One region of the Streptomyces sp. NPDC000134 genome, then DNA from elsewhere that is predicted to be linked to it. Evidence: riboswitches for the same ligand, from Rfam matches in the RefSeq annotation. Region 1 holds a riboswitch; the other holds the start of a gene.
What was found. A riboswitch is a leader RNA that binds a small molecule or an ion and turns the genes downstream of it on or off. The one in region 1 is predicted to bind cyclic di-AMP.
Positions count from the first base shown of each region.

Region 2: another riboswitch for cyclic di-AMP. It lies ahead of ACFY32_RS14030 (C40 family peptidase); the one in region 1 lies ahead of ACFY32_RS06160 (transglycosylase SLT domain-containing protein).

Region 1 covers NZ_JBIAZN010000003.1:287,197-294,084, forward strand. The annotation lists gene ACFY32_RS06135 (amidase family protein) at 1-252, shown strand, start outside; gene ACFY32_RS06140 (ABC transporter permease) at 242-1,168, opposite strand; gene ACFY32_RS06145 (ABC transporter ATP-binding protein) at 1,155-2,198, opposite strand; gene ACFY32_RS06150 (outer membrane lipoprotein carrier protein LolA) at 2,275-3,519, opposite strand; gene ACFY32_RS06155 (polyprenyl synthetase family protein) at 3,799-4,809, opposite strand; cyclic di-AMP (ydaO/yuaA leader) riboswitch at 5,459-5,625, shown strand; gene ACFY32_RS06160 (transglycosylase SLT domain-containing protein) at 5,630-6,139, shown strand; gene ACFY32_RS06165 (Cof-type HAD-IIB family hydrolase) at 6,205-6,888, opposite strand, start outside.
Region 2 covers NZ_JBIAZN010000008.1:120,238-127,125, reverse strand. The annotation lists gene ACFY32_RS14050 (urease accessory UreF family protein) at 1-409, opposite strand, end outside; gene ACFY32_RS14045 (urease subunit alpha) at 409-2,130, opposite strand; gene ACFY32_RS14040 (urease subunit beta) at 2,123-2,434, opposite strand; gene ACFY32_RS14035 (urease subunit gamma) at 2,446-2,748, opposite strand; cyclic di-AMP (ydaO/yuaA leader) riboswitch at 3,360-3,581, shown strand; gene ACFY32_RS14030 (C40 family peptidase) at 3,585-4,058, shown strand; gene ACFY32_RS14025 (DUF6328 family protein) at 4,182-4,874, shown strand; gene ACFY32_RS14020 (ATP-binding protein) at 4,919-5,386, opposite strand; gene ACFY32_RS14015 (helix-turn-helix transcriptional regulator) at 5,604-6,464, shown strand; gene ACFY32_RS14010 (DUF397 domain-containing protein) at 6,474-6,701, shown strand; gene ACFY32_RS14005 (8-amino-7-oxononanoate synthase) at 6,745-6,888, opposite strand, start outside.

The DNA.
Region 1 (6,888 bases):
CGACTGGCCGGGCTGTTCTCCGGCGCGGCGCTGCTGCTGACGCCGACGACCCCGACCGCGCCGCACGGCCACGAGGGCCCCGGCGACCGCTACTCGACCGCCCTGACCTGGGCGTTCAACCTGAGCGGGCACCCGGCGCTCAGTATCCCGGCCGGGTTCGGCGCCGACGGCTGCCCGGTCGGGCTCCAGTCGGTGGCGCCGCACGGCGCGGAGGCGCTGCTGCTGGCGGTGGCGGCCACCGTCACGCGGTGATGTCCTTCGCCGTGAACCGCGCCCAGGCCGCCGAGCCGAACACCGCCGCGTACAGCGCCTGGAGGCCGAGGTTCTTCATCAGGTCGTCCCAGTAGACCGGTTCGCGCATCAGGTCGGCGAAGGAGAGCCAGTAGTGGGAGAAGAAGTACGGCTGGAGGGCGTGCAACTGCGGGATCTGGTCCAGGATCTGCACGGTGATCAGCAGCCCGACGGTCGTCGCCATCGCCGCGATGCCACTGCCCGTCAGCGTCGACACGAACAGGCCGAGCGCCGCCACGCCGATCAGTGAGGCGGCGACGACCAGGGCGATCAGCAGGGCCCTGAGCAGGCCCTCGGCGAAGGAGATCCGCGTACCGGAGATCGTCGTCAGCTCGCCGAGCGGGAACAGCAGCGCCCCGACCGCGAGCGCGGAGACGGCGACCACCAGCGTGCCGGCGAGGCAGAAGGCGAGCACCGCCGCGTACTTGGTGAGCAGCAGGCGGGTGCGGCCGGCCGGGGCGACCAGGAGGTAGCGCAGGGTGCCCGCGCCGGACTCGCCCGCCACCGCGTCCCCGGCGACCACGCCGACCGCCATCGGCAGGAAGAACGGGAGGGTGGCGGCGAGCGCGGTGAAGACCAGGAACAGTCCGTTGTTGGTGATCTGCGAGATGAACGCCGGTCCGCCCGCGCCGCCGCCGGTCCCCGACCCGTCGCCGGTCTCGATCTTCACGGCGATCCCGACCAGCACCGGCACGGCGGCCAGCACGCCCAGCAGGGCCAGGGTGCGCCAGCGCCGGAAGGTGATCGACAGTTCGCTGCGGAACAGCCCGAGGGTCCACACGGCCCGCGGCGGCCGTACGTCCGCGCCGGTCCCGGCCGGTACGGCCGTGCCGGTCCCGGACGGTACCGCCGCCGTACCGATCTCAGCCCGCGACATCGAAGCCCTCCCCGGTCAGCGCCACGAACGCGTCCTCCAGCGAGGCGCGTTCCACTCCGAAGCCGCGGACCCGGACGCCGGCCGTCACCAGGGCCGCGGTCAGCTCGGCGAGGTCGCGGTCGGGGGGCTCGGCGGTCACCCGGTCCTCGGCGATCACGATGTCCCCGGCGCCCTGTTCCTTCAGCACCCGGGCCGCGTCCCCCGGGTCCGGCGTGGTCACCACCAGCCGGCCGCGCGCCCCGGCGGCCAGGTCGGCGACCGGGCCCTGGGTGATCAGCCGGCCGCGCGCCATGACGGCGGCGTGCGTGCAGACCTGCTCGATCTCGTCCAGCAGGTGGGAGGAGAGGAAGACGGTGGTGCCGTCCGAGGCCAGTTCCCGGACCAGGGTGCGGATCTCGCGCATGCCCTGGGGGTCGAGGCCGTTGGTGGGCTCGTCGAGGACGAGGAGGCGGCGAGGCTGGAGCAGGGCCGCCGCGAGCCCGAGCCGCTGCTTCATGCCCAGCGAGTACGCCTTCGCCTTCTTGCCGGCGGCGGCCGTGAGCCCGACCCGGTCCAGGGCCGCCGCGACGCGCTCGCGCCGGGTGCGCGGGTCGGCGGTCGGGTCTGCGGCGTCGTAGCGCAGCAGGTTGTCGCGGCCGGACAGGAAGCCGTACAGGGCCGGGCCCTCGATGAGGGCGCCGACCCGGGGCAGTACGGTCCGGGCGGCGCGCGGCATGGGCCGGCCGAGCACCCGGGCGGTGCCCGAGGTGGGTTCGATCAGGCCCATCAGCATGCGGATGGTGGTGGTCTTGCCGGAGCCGTTGGGGCCGAGGAAGCCGAAGACGCTGCTCGCCGGGACGGACAGGTCCAGCCCGTCGACGGCGAGCTGTCCGCCGCGGTAGCGCTTGGTGAGCCCACGGGTCTCGATCACGGCCGGGGCGGTCACCGGGGCCGGAGCGGGCGCCGGGGCCGAGGCGGGCTCCCCGCCCGACCCGGGCCCCGTGCCCGGCGCGGACCCCCGGTGCGGCTCCGTGGCGGACGCCTCGGCCATCGGCTCCCTCGCTCAGTCGTTCCTGCCAGCCCGGCCGTTCGTGCCGGTCCGGTCGGTCGTGTCGGTCACGCGGGCGTCACTTCGCCGCGTTCGCCGCCTTCACCAGGGCGTCCTTGGTGACCGCACCGGCGTAGACCTTGCCGTCGTCGGTGATCAGGGCGTTGACCAGCCGGGTGCTGAACACCGTACCCGTGCCGAAGTCGCCCTTGACCTGGTCGCCGAGCGAGCCCAGGAAGCCGCCGAGGTCGCCGTCGGCGTCGCCCGTGGGCAGGCCGCCCTCGGCGCCGGTGTCGAAGGCGGCGATCGCGTTCCAGCCCTCGCCGATGATTTTCGCGCCGGCGAGGTCCCCGCCGAGACCCCCGGCCAGTTCCTCCTCGGCCCGCTGCCCGCCCGCGGGGGCCTCGGCCGCTGCCTCGTCGGCCTCGGTGACCTTCGCGCCCTTAGGCGGGGTGAAGTCGAACGTCGACGCGTCCGGCTTCGCGAAGCTGACGTTCGTGAAGCCCGCGTCCACGACGGCCGCGCCGCCGCTCGCCGGGGTGAGCGTGAACTTCAGCGGTGTGCCGGTCTCCGCGTCCACCGACACGGTGATCCGACCGACGGTGGAGCCTTCCTGCCGGGGCTTGACGACCAGCCGGTAGGCGTCGCGGCCGGCGACCTGCGCGGTGCCCTCGACGGTCACGGACGTGGTGCCGTCCACCGCCTTCAGGGCCTCCTCGGTGAGGTCCTTCGGCGTGGCCGGGACCTTCTCGTGCCGCCGGCCGGCGTCGGCGGCGACGGTGGAGTGGTAGACCTCGTTGGACGCGCTGTCGTAGCCCCAGACGTCCTTGCCGTCGTGGATCAGGCTGTACTCGGCGGCGTCCTGGAGCAGCGAGACCTTCTGCCGGTCGGGGCCGTCGGCGGCGACGCGCAGGGTGTGGCTGCCGGTGGCCAGCTCGGTGAGCTTCGCCGAGGGGTCCGCGGCGGAACCGCCGTCCCCGCCGCCGTCCGGGCCGGAGGCCGACGGGGAGCCGGGGCCGCCGGACAGCAGGCCGCTCTCCAGGCCGCCGAGGTCCGGCAGCCCGAGGTCGGTGCTGATGCGGACCGTGCCGGAGAACCGCTCCGTGTCCGACGCGGCCATCTTCTCCAGGAGTTGCTGCGCGGTGAGGTCGGGAAGGTCCGGGTCGCCGGCGTCGGCGAGCGCGGGGACGAGCCCGATCGTCGCCGCGGCGACGCCCATCACCGCGACCGGGACGACGTACCGCGTGGCCTTGCGCCGGCGCGCCGCGCGCCGCTCCTCGGCCTCGGCGGCGGTCGTGCTGCCGTCGGATTCGTACGGTGCCATGTGTGCCCTACCTCCGTCGTCGGCGGCGGCTTTCCTGCGACCTCGCACCGGTCCACCCTGAGCCGCCATTCTCACCCGAATCGGTGAGGATTGGTGTTTTCCGTGGTGACTATCTGACCAAATCGGCTACGGAGAAGCGTCAGACCGCGGGCTCAACTCGATGTACTGCTGCGGTATGACACGAAGGTACGACGCCTCCCCCGACCCGTAGGGGGTGCGGAGGAGACGGGGGCGCCGGGCGGCGGGGTCCGACCGGTCGGCGGCCGGTCGGCGGCGGGATCAGCCCGCCCGGTGGACCACCGCGTCGCAGAGTTCCACCAGCGCGGTCTTCGCGTCGCACTCGCGCAGCGGGGCCAGCGCCGAGCGGGCGTCCTTGGCGTACCGGACCGTGTCGTGCCGGGCCTGCTCCAGCGCGGGGTGGGCGCGCAGCAGGCGCAGCGCCTCGGCGTGCCGGTCGTCGTCGCTCAGGTCGGAGTCGAGCAGCTCGCACAGGGCGAGGTCCTCGGCCAGTCCCAGCCGGGCCGCCCGCTCCCGCAGCCGCAGCACGGGCAGGGTCGGGATGCCCTCGCGCAGGTCGGTGCCGGGGGTCTTGCCCGACTCGTGGGAGTCGGAGGCGATGTCCAGGACGTCGTCGGCGAGCTGGAAGGCGACGCCGAGCCGCTCGCCGTACTGGGTGAGGACGTCCACGACCGTCTCGTCGGCGCCGGACATCATCGCGCCGAAGCGGCAGGAGACGGCGACCAGCGAGCCGGTCTTGCCGCCGAGGACGTCCAGGTAGTGATCGACCGGGTCGCGGCCGTCCTGCGGGCCCGCGGTCTCCAGGATCTGGCCGGTGACCAGCCGCTCGAACGCCAGGGCCTGCACCCGGACCGCCTCCGGGCCGAGGTCGGCGAGGATCTGGGAGGCGCGGGCGAACAGGAAGTCGCCGGTGAGGACGGCCACCGAGTTGCCCCAGCGGGTGTTGGCGCTGGGCACGCCGCGGCGGACCGCGGCCTCGTCCATCACGTCGTCGTGGTACAGCGTGGCGAGGTGGGTCAGCTCCACCACGACGGCCGAGGGCACCACGCCGGGGGCGTAGGGGTCGCCGAACTGGGCCGCGAGCATCACCAGCAGCGGCCGGAAGCGCTTGCCGCCCGCCTTGACCAGGTGCTGGGCGGCCTCCGTGATGAACGGCACCTCGCTCTTGGTTGCCTCAAGCAACCCTTCCTCGACTGCCGCCAATCCGGCCTGGACATCGGCCTCCAGAGCCTGGTCCCGCACGCTCAGCCCGAACGGCCCGACGACGGTCACGTGGGGTCTCCTGTCTGCTGGTGTCTACTGGCGGTCACGCGGTGACGCGGTTTGTCGATAGGTCGCTGCCATCACTCAAGTCAGCGTATCCGGTCACGTTTCGATCGCCGATAGCGCCCACCGTTACATGCTGGTCGGTATCGGATCATGAACGGCATGTTTTTGATCGGTTGATATGTGCGGACATGAATCGACACCGTCGAGCGGCCGGCGCCGCAGCGGCGCCGGGGAGCCCTGGACGATCCCACCACCCTCCCCAACGTCCGGCGACCCGGGAATGTCACCCATTCGACACGCAAACCCCCGTTCCCGCTCCGGCCGCCCGCCCCGCGCCGGTTCCCGGACCCGGAAGCACGTCGGGGGCAGTTGACCCACAGTTGGACCTATTGCCCGATTTGCCGCGCTTGTTGAGGCCAGTGAGTTGGCTCACGCCGGCACCCCCGCGCGCCGCCGCCCGGCGACACCCGTCCTGCCGTTGCCGCACAAGCCAGTTGAGGCTTGGCAGTCGCAAAGGATCAAGCATCCCAAATGCCTCAGACCAAGGTCAACTAGCACGTTGGGTGAATCCAGCACTTGTTCCGGACATGTGCTCTCGCATACGTTCCCGGCCTGTCGGGCGGACGCCGAATCCTGCCACCGCCCGGACCCACCCAATTGACCACCAACTCACGCACGGCAGGAGCGGGGGACCCAGGTAAGCCGCCGCGCCGGTCACCGGACCGGAGCGGCTCGGGGTGAAGCCGTGCCCGTGAGGGCGCGGCCGGGCACCTCCCGCCCGAACCCGACAGCTCACCTCGCAGGCGTAGGAGAGGACCTCACCATGTCTGCTTTCGGCCTCCGGCACCGCGCCGGGACCACCCGTCTCGCCCGCAAGCTCGCCCTCGCCGGCACCGGCGCCGCCGTGCTCGCGCTGCCGGTCCTCGGCGCCGCCTCCGCGTCCGCCGCGCCGGCCGCCGAGACGTCCACCACCGCGGTCACCACCGCCGCCCTGACCGCGGCGAACGGCTACAGCAACAGCCTCGACGGCTGGATTCGCCAGTCGCTCGACATCATGGCCGAGAAGGGCATCCCGGGCTCCTACGACGGCATCTACCGCAACATCATGCGGGAGTCGTCCGGCAACCAGTTCGCGATCAACAACTGGGACATCAACGCCATCAACGGCACCCCCTCCAAGGGCCTGCTCCAGGTGATCGACCCGACCTTCCGGGCGTACCACGTCGAGGGCACCTCCTGGGACCCGTACGACCCGGTCGCCAACATCACCGCGGCCTGCAACTACGCCGCCCAGCGGTACGGCTCCATGGACAACGTCTTCGGCGCCTACTGATCCCGGCGCCCTCGGGGCCTGCCGACCCCGGCGCCTTCCAGGCTCACCGGCCCCGGCCGCGCGCCTCAGGGAAACAGTCGTTCGAGGACGACGGCCACGCCGTCGTCCTCGTTCGACGTGGTGACCTCGTCGGCCACCGCGCGCAGCTCCGGATGGGCGTCGGCCATGGCGACGCCGTGGGCCGCCCAGTGGAACATGGGGATGTCGTTGGGCATGTCCCCGAAGGCGATCGTCCGCTCCGGGCCCGCCCCCAGCCTCTCCGCGGCCAGCGCCAGGCCGGTCGCCTTGGTCACCCCGCACGGCTGCAGCTCCACCGTCCCCGGCCCCGACATGGTGACCGTCGCCAGCGAACCGACCACCGAGCGGGCCGTCGCCGCCAACTCGTCGTCGGACAGCTCCGGGTGGCGCAGCAGCACCTTGCTGATCGGCGCCGCCCACAGGTCGTCGCGCCGGCCGACCCGGACCGCGGGCAGCGCCGGGTGCGGCATCAGATAGCCCGGCTCGATCAGCGTCAGCCCGTCCACGCCGTCCTGGTCGACGGCCGCGTGCACCTGGCCCACCTCGGCCTCGATCTTGCCGAGTGCGGTCTCGGCCAGCTCCCGGTCCAGGGTGACCGACCACAGCAGACGGTCCGCGCCGGCGTCGTACACCTGCGCGCCCTGCCCGCACACCGCGAGCCCCCCGCGGCCGAGGGCGCCCAGCAGGGTCCGCACCCGGGGCGCCGGCCGCCCGGTCACCACCAGATGCCG
Region 2 (6,888 bases), on a different contig from region 1:
CCGCGCCGAGCCCCGCCGCGCGGGCCGTGAGCCCGAGCACCACCGGCTGGTGGGCGCCCTTGGGGAAGTCCCGGGCGAGGGCGTCGAGTTCGGCGGACGGCCAGGTCGCCCGCGCGGCCCGCAGCAACTGCCGGCCCAGCTTGCGGGCCGCGCCCCGCAGGGCGGGCGAGGGGGTGCGCGCGTCGGCGGCGGCGTCCAGTCGCGCCGGGTCCACGCCGAGCGCGGCGGACGCGGCGAGCGCGGCCGACACCAGCCCGGTGGTGTGCAGCCTGCCCCGGCAGAACTCCTCCAGTTCCCCGGCGCCGGTGATGTGCCCCGCCCGTACCGCCGCCTCGGCGCCGCCGGAGTGCGCGTGCCCGCCGGCGGGGAAGCGGCCGTCGGCCAGGACGAGAAGCGCTGCCCTGGACATCAGAAGAGGAAGTAGCGCTGGGCCATGGGCAGTTCGGCGGCGGGCGCGGCCTCGACCAGCTCGCCGTCGACGTACACGGCGAAACTGTCGGGGTCGATGCGCACCTCGGGCCGCGCGTCGTTCTCCCGCATGTCGGCCTTGGTGACGCCGCGCGTGGAGTCGATCGCCGCGAACCGCTTGCCGAGCGCCAGCCTCTCCGCCAGCCCGTCCTCGATCGCCGAGGCGGTGGCGAAGTTGACCGAGTTGGCGGCCGGGGCGCGGCCGATCGCCCCGTACATCGGCCGGGGCAGGATCGGCTGCGGGGTGGGGATGGAGGCGTTGGCGTCGCCCATCTGCGCGTACGCGATCTGCCCGCCCTTGATGACGAGCAGCGGCTTGACGCCGAAGAACGCCGGTTCCCACAGCACGAGGTCGGCGAGCTTGCCGGTCTCCACCGAGCCGATCTCGCGGGCCATGCCCTGCGCCAGGGCCGGGTTGATCGTGTATTTGGCGACATAGCGACGGACGCGGTGGTTGTCGGCCCGGCCGTCGCCGGGCAGCGCGCCGCGCCGCCGCTTCATCACGTGCGCGGTCTGCCAGGTCCGCATGATCACCTCGCCGACGCGGCCCATGGCCTGGGAGTCGGAGGAGATGATCGAGATCGCGCCGAGGTCGTGGAGGACGTCCTCGGCGCCGATGGTGGAGGGCCGGATGCGGGACTCGGCGAAGGCGAGGTCCTCGGGGACGGCCGGGTTGAGGTGGTGGCAGACCATCAGCATGTCGAGGTGCTCCTCGACGGTGTTGACGGTGAACGGCCGGGTCGGGTTGGTGGAGCTGGGCAGCACGTGCGGCTCGGAGACCACGGTCATGATGTCGGGCGCGTGACCGCCGCCCGCGCCCTCGGTGTGGTAGGCGTGGATGCCGCGCCCGCCGATCGCGGCGAGCGTGTCGCCCACGAAACCGGCCTCGTTGAGGGTGTCGGTGTGGATGGCGACCTGCGCCCCGGTGGCGTCGGCGACGGTGAGGGCCGCGTCGATGGCGGCGGGCGTCGCGCCCCAGTCCTCGTGGATCTTCAGGCCGACCGCGCCGCCCCGGATCTGGGAGAGCATCGCCTCGTGGGAGACGGTGTTGCCCTTGCCGAGCAGGCCGACGTTGACGGGGTAGGCCTCCATCGCCTCCAGCATCCGGGCGAGGTGCCAGGGCCCGGGGGTGACCGTGGTCGCCTTGGAGCCCTCGGCCGGTCCGGTACCGCCGCCGACCAGGGTGGTGATGCCGGACGCGAGCGCCTCGTCGGCGACCTGCGGGCAGATGAAGTGCACGTGCGCGTCGACGGCACCGGCGGTCAGGATTCGCCCGTTGCCGGCGATGATCTCGGTCTCGGGGCCGATGACGAGGTCGGGGTGGACGCCGTCCATGGTGTCGGGGTTGCCGGCCTTGCCGATGCCGGTGATCCGGCCGTCGCGGATGCCGACGTCGGCCTTGATGATGCCCCAGTGGTCGACGATCACCACGCCGGTGATGACGGTGTCGGGGGTGCCCTCGGCGCGGGTGGCCCGGGACTGGCCCATGGACTCGCGGATGACCTTGCCGCCGCCGAACACGGCCTCCTCGCCGGAGTGTCCGGGGCCGCCGGAGCGGTCCTCCTCGATCTCGATCAGCAGGTCGGTGTCGGCGAGCCGGATGCGGTCGCCGGCGGTGGGGCCGAACAGGTCGGCGTAGGCGGGGCGGGAGATCTCAGGCATCGAGGGCACCTCCGGTCTCCCCGCGCAGTCCGGGCACGGTCCGGGCGCCCGCGAGGGGGACGAGTCCGACGTCGACGGGGATGCCGGGCTCGAACCGGACGGCGGTGCCGGCGGGGATGTCGAGCCGCTTGCCGCGCGCCGCGGCGCGGTCGAAGTCCAGGCCGGGGTTGGCCTCGGCGAAGTGGTAGTGCGAGCCGACCTGCACGGGCCGGTCGGCGGCGTTGAGGACGGTCAGCCGGGTGACCTCGCGGCCCTCGTTGTAGACGATCGGCCCGTCGGCGAAGAGGATCTCTCCGGGAATCACGGCGTTCCCCCTCAGACGATCGGGTCGTGGACGGTGACGAGCTTGGTGCCGTCCGGGAAGGTGGCCTCGACCTGGACGTCGTGGATCATCTCCGGGATGCCCTCCATGACGTCGTCACGGGTGAGCAACCGGCGTCCGGAGGCCATCAGTTCCGCGACCGTGCGGCCGTCCCGGGCGCCTTCCAGGACGTGCGAGGTGATGAGGGCGACCGCCTCGGGGTGATTGAGCTTCACCCCTCGGGCCCGGCGCTTCTCGGCGACGTCGGCCGCCACATGGATGAGCAGCCGCTCTTGCTCGTGCGGGGTCAGTTGCACGTCCCACCTCACAGTCTTCGCACCGGACCGCGACGGGTCCGGCTGCCGCGCGGCCACCGGGGAGAAGTCGCAGGTGACCGGGTCCGCAGGCTAGTTGCGCCGCGTTTCGGTCACGTTAACCCAGTAATGATCAAGGTCCGTTGCTCCGGGTTACTTCTTGATAGTCCTTTTGCCTGGACCTGACCCGGAGCCGCCGGTACGTCATCTGTGACGTCGGGACGGCCCGCTCCGGTCGGCGGCGCGGCGTGCCGGGGGGGCACCCCGCCGCCGTCCGGCGGCAGTTGGCGCGGCGCCCGCCCGGACCGCCGCGCGGGGTGTCCGGATCGGGGGCGGTCAGGGCCGAACGGGGTACGGCCTTTCGGCGTACGCACACGCCGTTCTCCGGGCCCCTCCGGCTTGCGCGACGCGCGTGCCCCACCAGCGCGAAGAGCCGCTCCGCCGCTGGTCCGGGGAGCCCCGGCCGCCGCGCCGCCGGGTCGAACAGAGCGACTTCCACCCGAACGGGTGAGTGGTGAGTAACAACACAAATCCCCGGTTCCGTTGGGAATTTCGGACGTAAGTGCGTCAAGATCCCTGACTGACGACAAGACCCCGCCGCAGCGGCGGGGCGATCCGGGCGGACGCCGAGTCCTGCCGCCGCCCGGATGACCGGTCGACAGGAGTGGATCGGCAGGAGTGGAGGACCCGAGCATGACGGGTCGCCGGTACGGCCGTCTTCCGCGGAAGGCGCCGGGCCGAGCAGCCCTTGGGGTGAAGCCGCACTCGTGCGGCCGGGCAACTTCGCCAGCCCGAATCCGACAGGTCATCCTTCACAGGCGGCTGACGAAGGGTTGCGCATGACTGCGCTCAATCGTGTCCCGTCGCTCATGGCCCGTGCCGGTACGGCCTCGGCCCTCACCATCGCCGCCGTCGGCGGCTCGATCGTGGTTCCCGGCATCGCCGCCGAGGCCGCCGCGGCCGCCCCTGCGACGAAGGCGCTGAAGATCGCGGCCTCCAAGAAGGGCGCCCCGTACCGCTACGGGGCCACCGGGCCGTCCCGGTTCGACTGCTCCGGGCTGACGCTGTACTCGTTCAAGAAGGCCGGCAAGAAGCTGCCCCGCACGGCGGCCCAGCAGTACAACAAGACGCGCCACATCTCCGCCGGCCACCGCAAGGCCGGGGACCTGGTGTTCTTCCACTCCGGCCGGAGCGTCTACCACGTGGGCATCTACGCCGGCAAGGGCAAGATCTGGCACGCCCCGAAGACCGGGGACGTGGTGCGCCTGCAGAAGATCTGGACCAGGAGCGTCTGGTACGGCCGGGTCAAGTGATCCGGCCGGGCCCGTACGGCCGCAGGTGACCGCCGCACCGTCGCGGACGGTCGCGGGGCCGCGTACGGGCCTGTAGGGGCCGCTCGGGGGCTTGACACGCGCCCGAGCGGTTACCCGTTCGGCATGGCCGACCACCGTCCCTGTACCGCCCGCAACGAGACGCCGCTCCAGCGCGCCGACCGCAACTTCGTGGAGCTGCTCCAGGAACTGCGGGTCACCCAGACGGGGGTGCAGATCCTCTTCGCGTTCCTGCTGTCGCTGGCCTTCACCTCGCGCTTCACGGAACTCGACACGTTCCAGCGGGCCGTCTACGTCGCGACGCTGCTGCTGGTGGTGCTGGCCGCGACGCTGTTCACCGCGCCGGCCGCGCTGCACCGCTCGCTGTTCCAGCAGGGCGCCAAGCCCCGCATCGTGCAGGTCTCCTCCCGGCTCGCCTCGGCCGGCCTGGGCGTCCTGGTCTTCGCGTTCACCGGGTCCGTGCTGCTCGTCGTGGACGTCACGACCGGCCGGGCCGGCGGTCTGGCGGCGGGGGCGGCGACGCTGCTGGCGTGCCTGGGGCTGTGGGGGCTGCTGCCCCGGCTGGTCCGCCGCGCCGGGCTGACCGCCGACCGCGGTGCCGGGACCGCCTCGACGGGGTCCGCGGAAACCTCTTCGGACGCCGCCCCGAACGCGCCCTCGAACGCCGCCTCGGAGGCGTCCCCCCATACCACCACGCGGGTCGCCCCCCGGGCACCGCGTCGCGTCCCGGCCCCCGCCCGCCGCGCCCGGTCCCGCCCGGTGCCGGCCCGGCGGACGCCGGTCACCCGCTCCCGCTGACGGCGGCAGGCCATGCGTCCGCCCGGCCCGGGACGCCGTGTCCCTCAGGCCCGCCGGCGGTTCCCGCGGCCTCTCGCCGGGACCGGAGCGGGCGGGCCGGACCAGGGGAGTTCGACCGAGACCGTCTTGCCGCCCCCGCGGGTGGGGCGGACCCGGAACCGGCCCCCGCACTCCGCGGTGAGGGAGCGGATGATGACCAGCCCCCGCCCGTTGTCCTGCTGGACGGCCGCGGGGAGCCGCTTGGGCAGACCGGGGTGGCTGTCCGTGACACCGATGAACAGCCTCTCGTCCCGGTCCAGCGCCAGATGCACCGTGAAGGTCGGCGACAGCCCCAGGGTGTGCTGCACCACGTTGGCCGCCAGCTCCGAGACGATCAGCCGGACCGTGTCCGACACTTGCGTGTCCGACGGCATCCCCCACTCCGTGAGCGTGCCGACCGCGTACGTCCGGGCGGCGGAGACCGAGGCTGGATCGCTCGGCAGAGTGACGGATGCTTCCAGATGGTCTGCCATGGCGAGGTCGTCCCTTTCCGCCGGGACCGCGGTCCGACACGGAGCGGATGGTTCGAGTACGGTCCCGGACTGGTGCTTCGTCGCCAGAGTGCCATCACCGTCCCGGTAACGGGTGGCGATCCACCAAGAGATGCATATATCTGTCGCTCGAAGCGGTGAACTCTGCGACGCGAGACCGTTTTCCGGCGGCTCATAAGGAGTAAGGGAGTGGGGGTCCATGCAGCACGGTCCGGTGGTGCGCCGCCGCAAGCTGGGCGCCGAACTGCGCGCCCTGCGCACGACGGCGGGCATCACCAGCGGTGAGGCGGCCCGGCTGGTGGGCTGGCACCAGTCCAAGGTGAGCCGGATCGAGACCGGCACGAGCGGCGCCAAGCCCGCCGACGTACGGCTGCTGCTGGACGCCTACGGCGTGGTCGACCCCCAGTTACGGGAGTTGCTCCTGGTGTTGGCGGGCTCGGAGGACCGCGGGGAGCGGCAGCACTGGTCGCACGCCTACCGCGGGGTGCTGCCGCCGACGTACCGGGACTTCATCAGCCTGGAGTCCCAGGCCAACGCGATGCGCACGCTGGAGACCACCGTCGTCCCCGGGCTGCTCCAGACCGCGGAGTACGCCCGTGAGGTCACCCGGGCCGCCGTGGACGGGCTCTCCGAGGAACGGCTGGACGCGCTGGTGGAGGTGCGGCTGGCCCGGCAGAACGTGCTGCGCTCCGGGGCTCCGCTGGAGCTGAGCGCCGTCCTGGACGAGGCCGTGCTGCGCCGGGAGGTGGGCGGGCCGGAAGTGATGTCCCGCCAGCTCGATCGGCTGATCGAGGCGGGGCGGTCGCCCCATGTGCGCCTGCAAGTGCTGCCGTTCGGCGCCGGGGCGCATATCGGCGTCACCGGCTCTTTCGTAATCTTCTCATTTTCGAGCACTTCTGATCTGGACGTAGTTGTTCTCGACCACTTGACGAGTAGCCTCTATCTGGAGCGTAAAGAAGACCTGGAGGCCTATACCGAGGCCTTCGACGCCCTTCGACAACACGCCCTTTCGCCCGACGACACACTGGAATTCATCGCCGCGACAGCGGCCGGCGCATAAGGAGGCACCATGTCCGCACTGCCCCGGCACGTTCCCTGTACCCGACTGCCCGAAGTGCGGTGGCTGCGCAGCAGCTACAGCACCGGAGCGAACAACTGCGTCGAGACGGCCCGTCCGTCGGCCGGCCCCTGGGCCGGACTGCTCGCCGTACGGGACTCCAAGGACCCGGCGGGGCCCGCGCTGCTGTTCTCTCCCGAGAGCTGGACCCGGTTCGCCGACCGGATCGCCCGTATGTAGGAAGTGCCCGGCATCGAGCGACGCACGGCCGTGCCACGCCGACTCATGGCCGCGTCTCGCCGATCAACCGCACAGCGCGTTCCACCTGTTCCCCGGAGAGGTCCGCCCGAGCGGTCAGCCTGAGCCGTGAGATGCCATCGGGCACGGAAGGAGGACGGAAGCAGCCCACGCTCAGGCCGGCCGCACG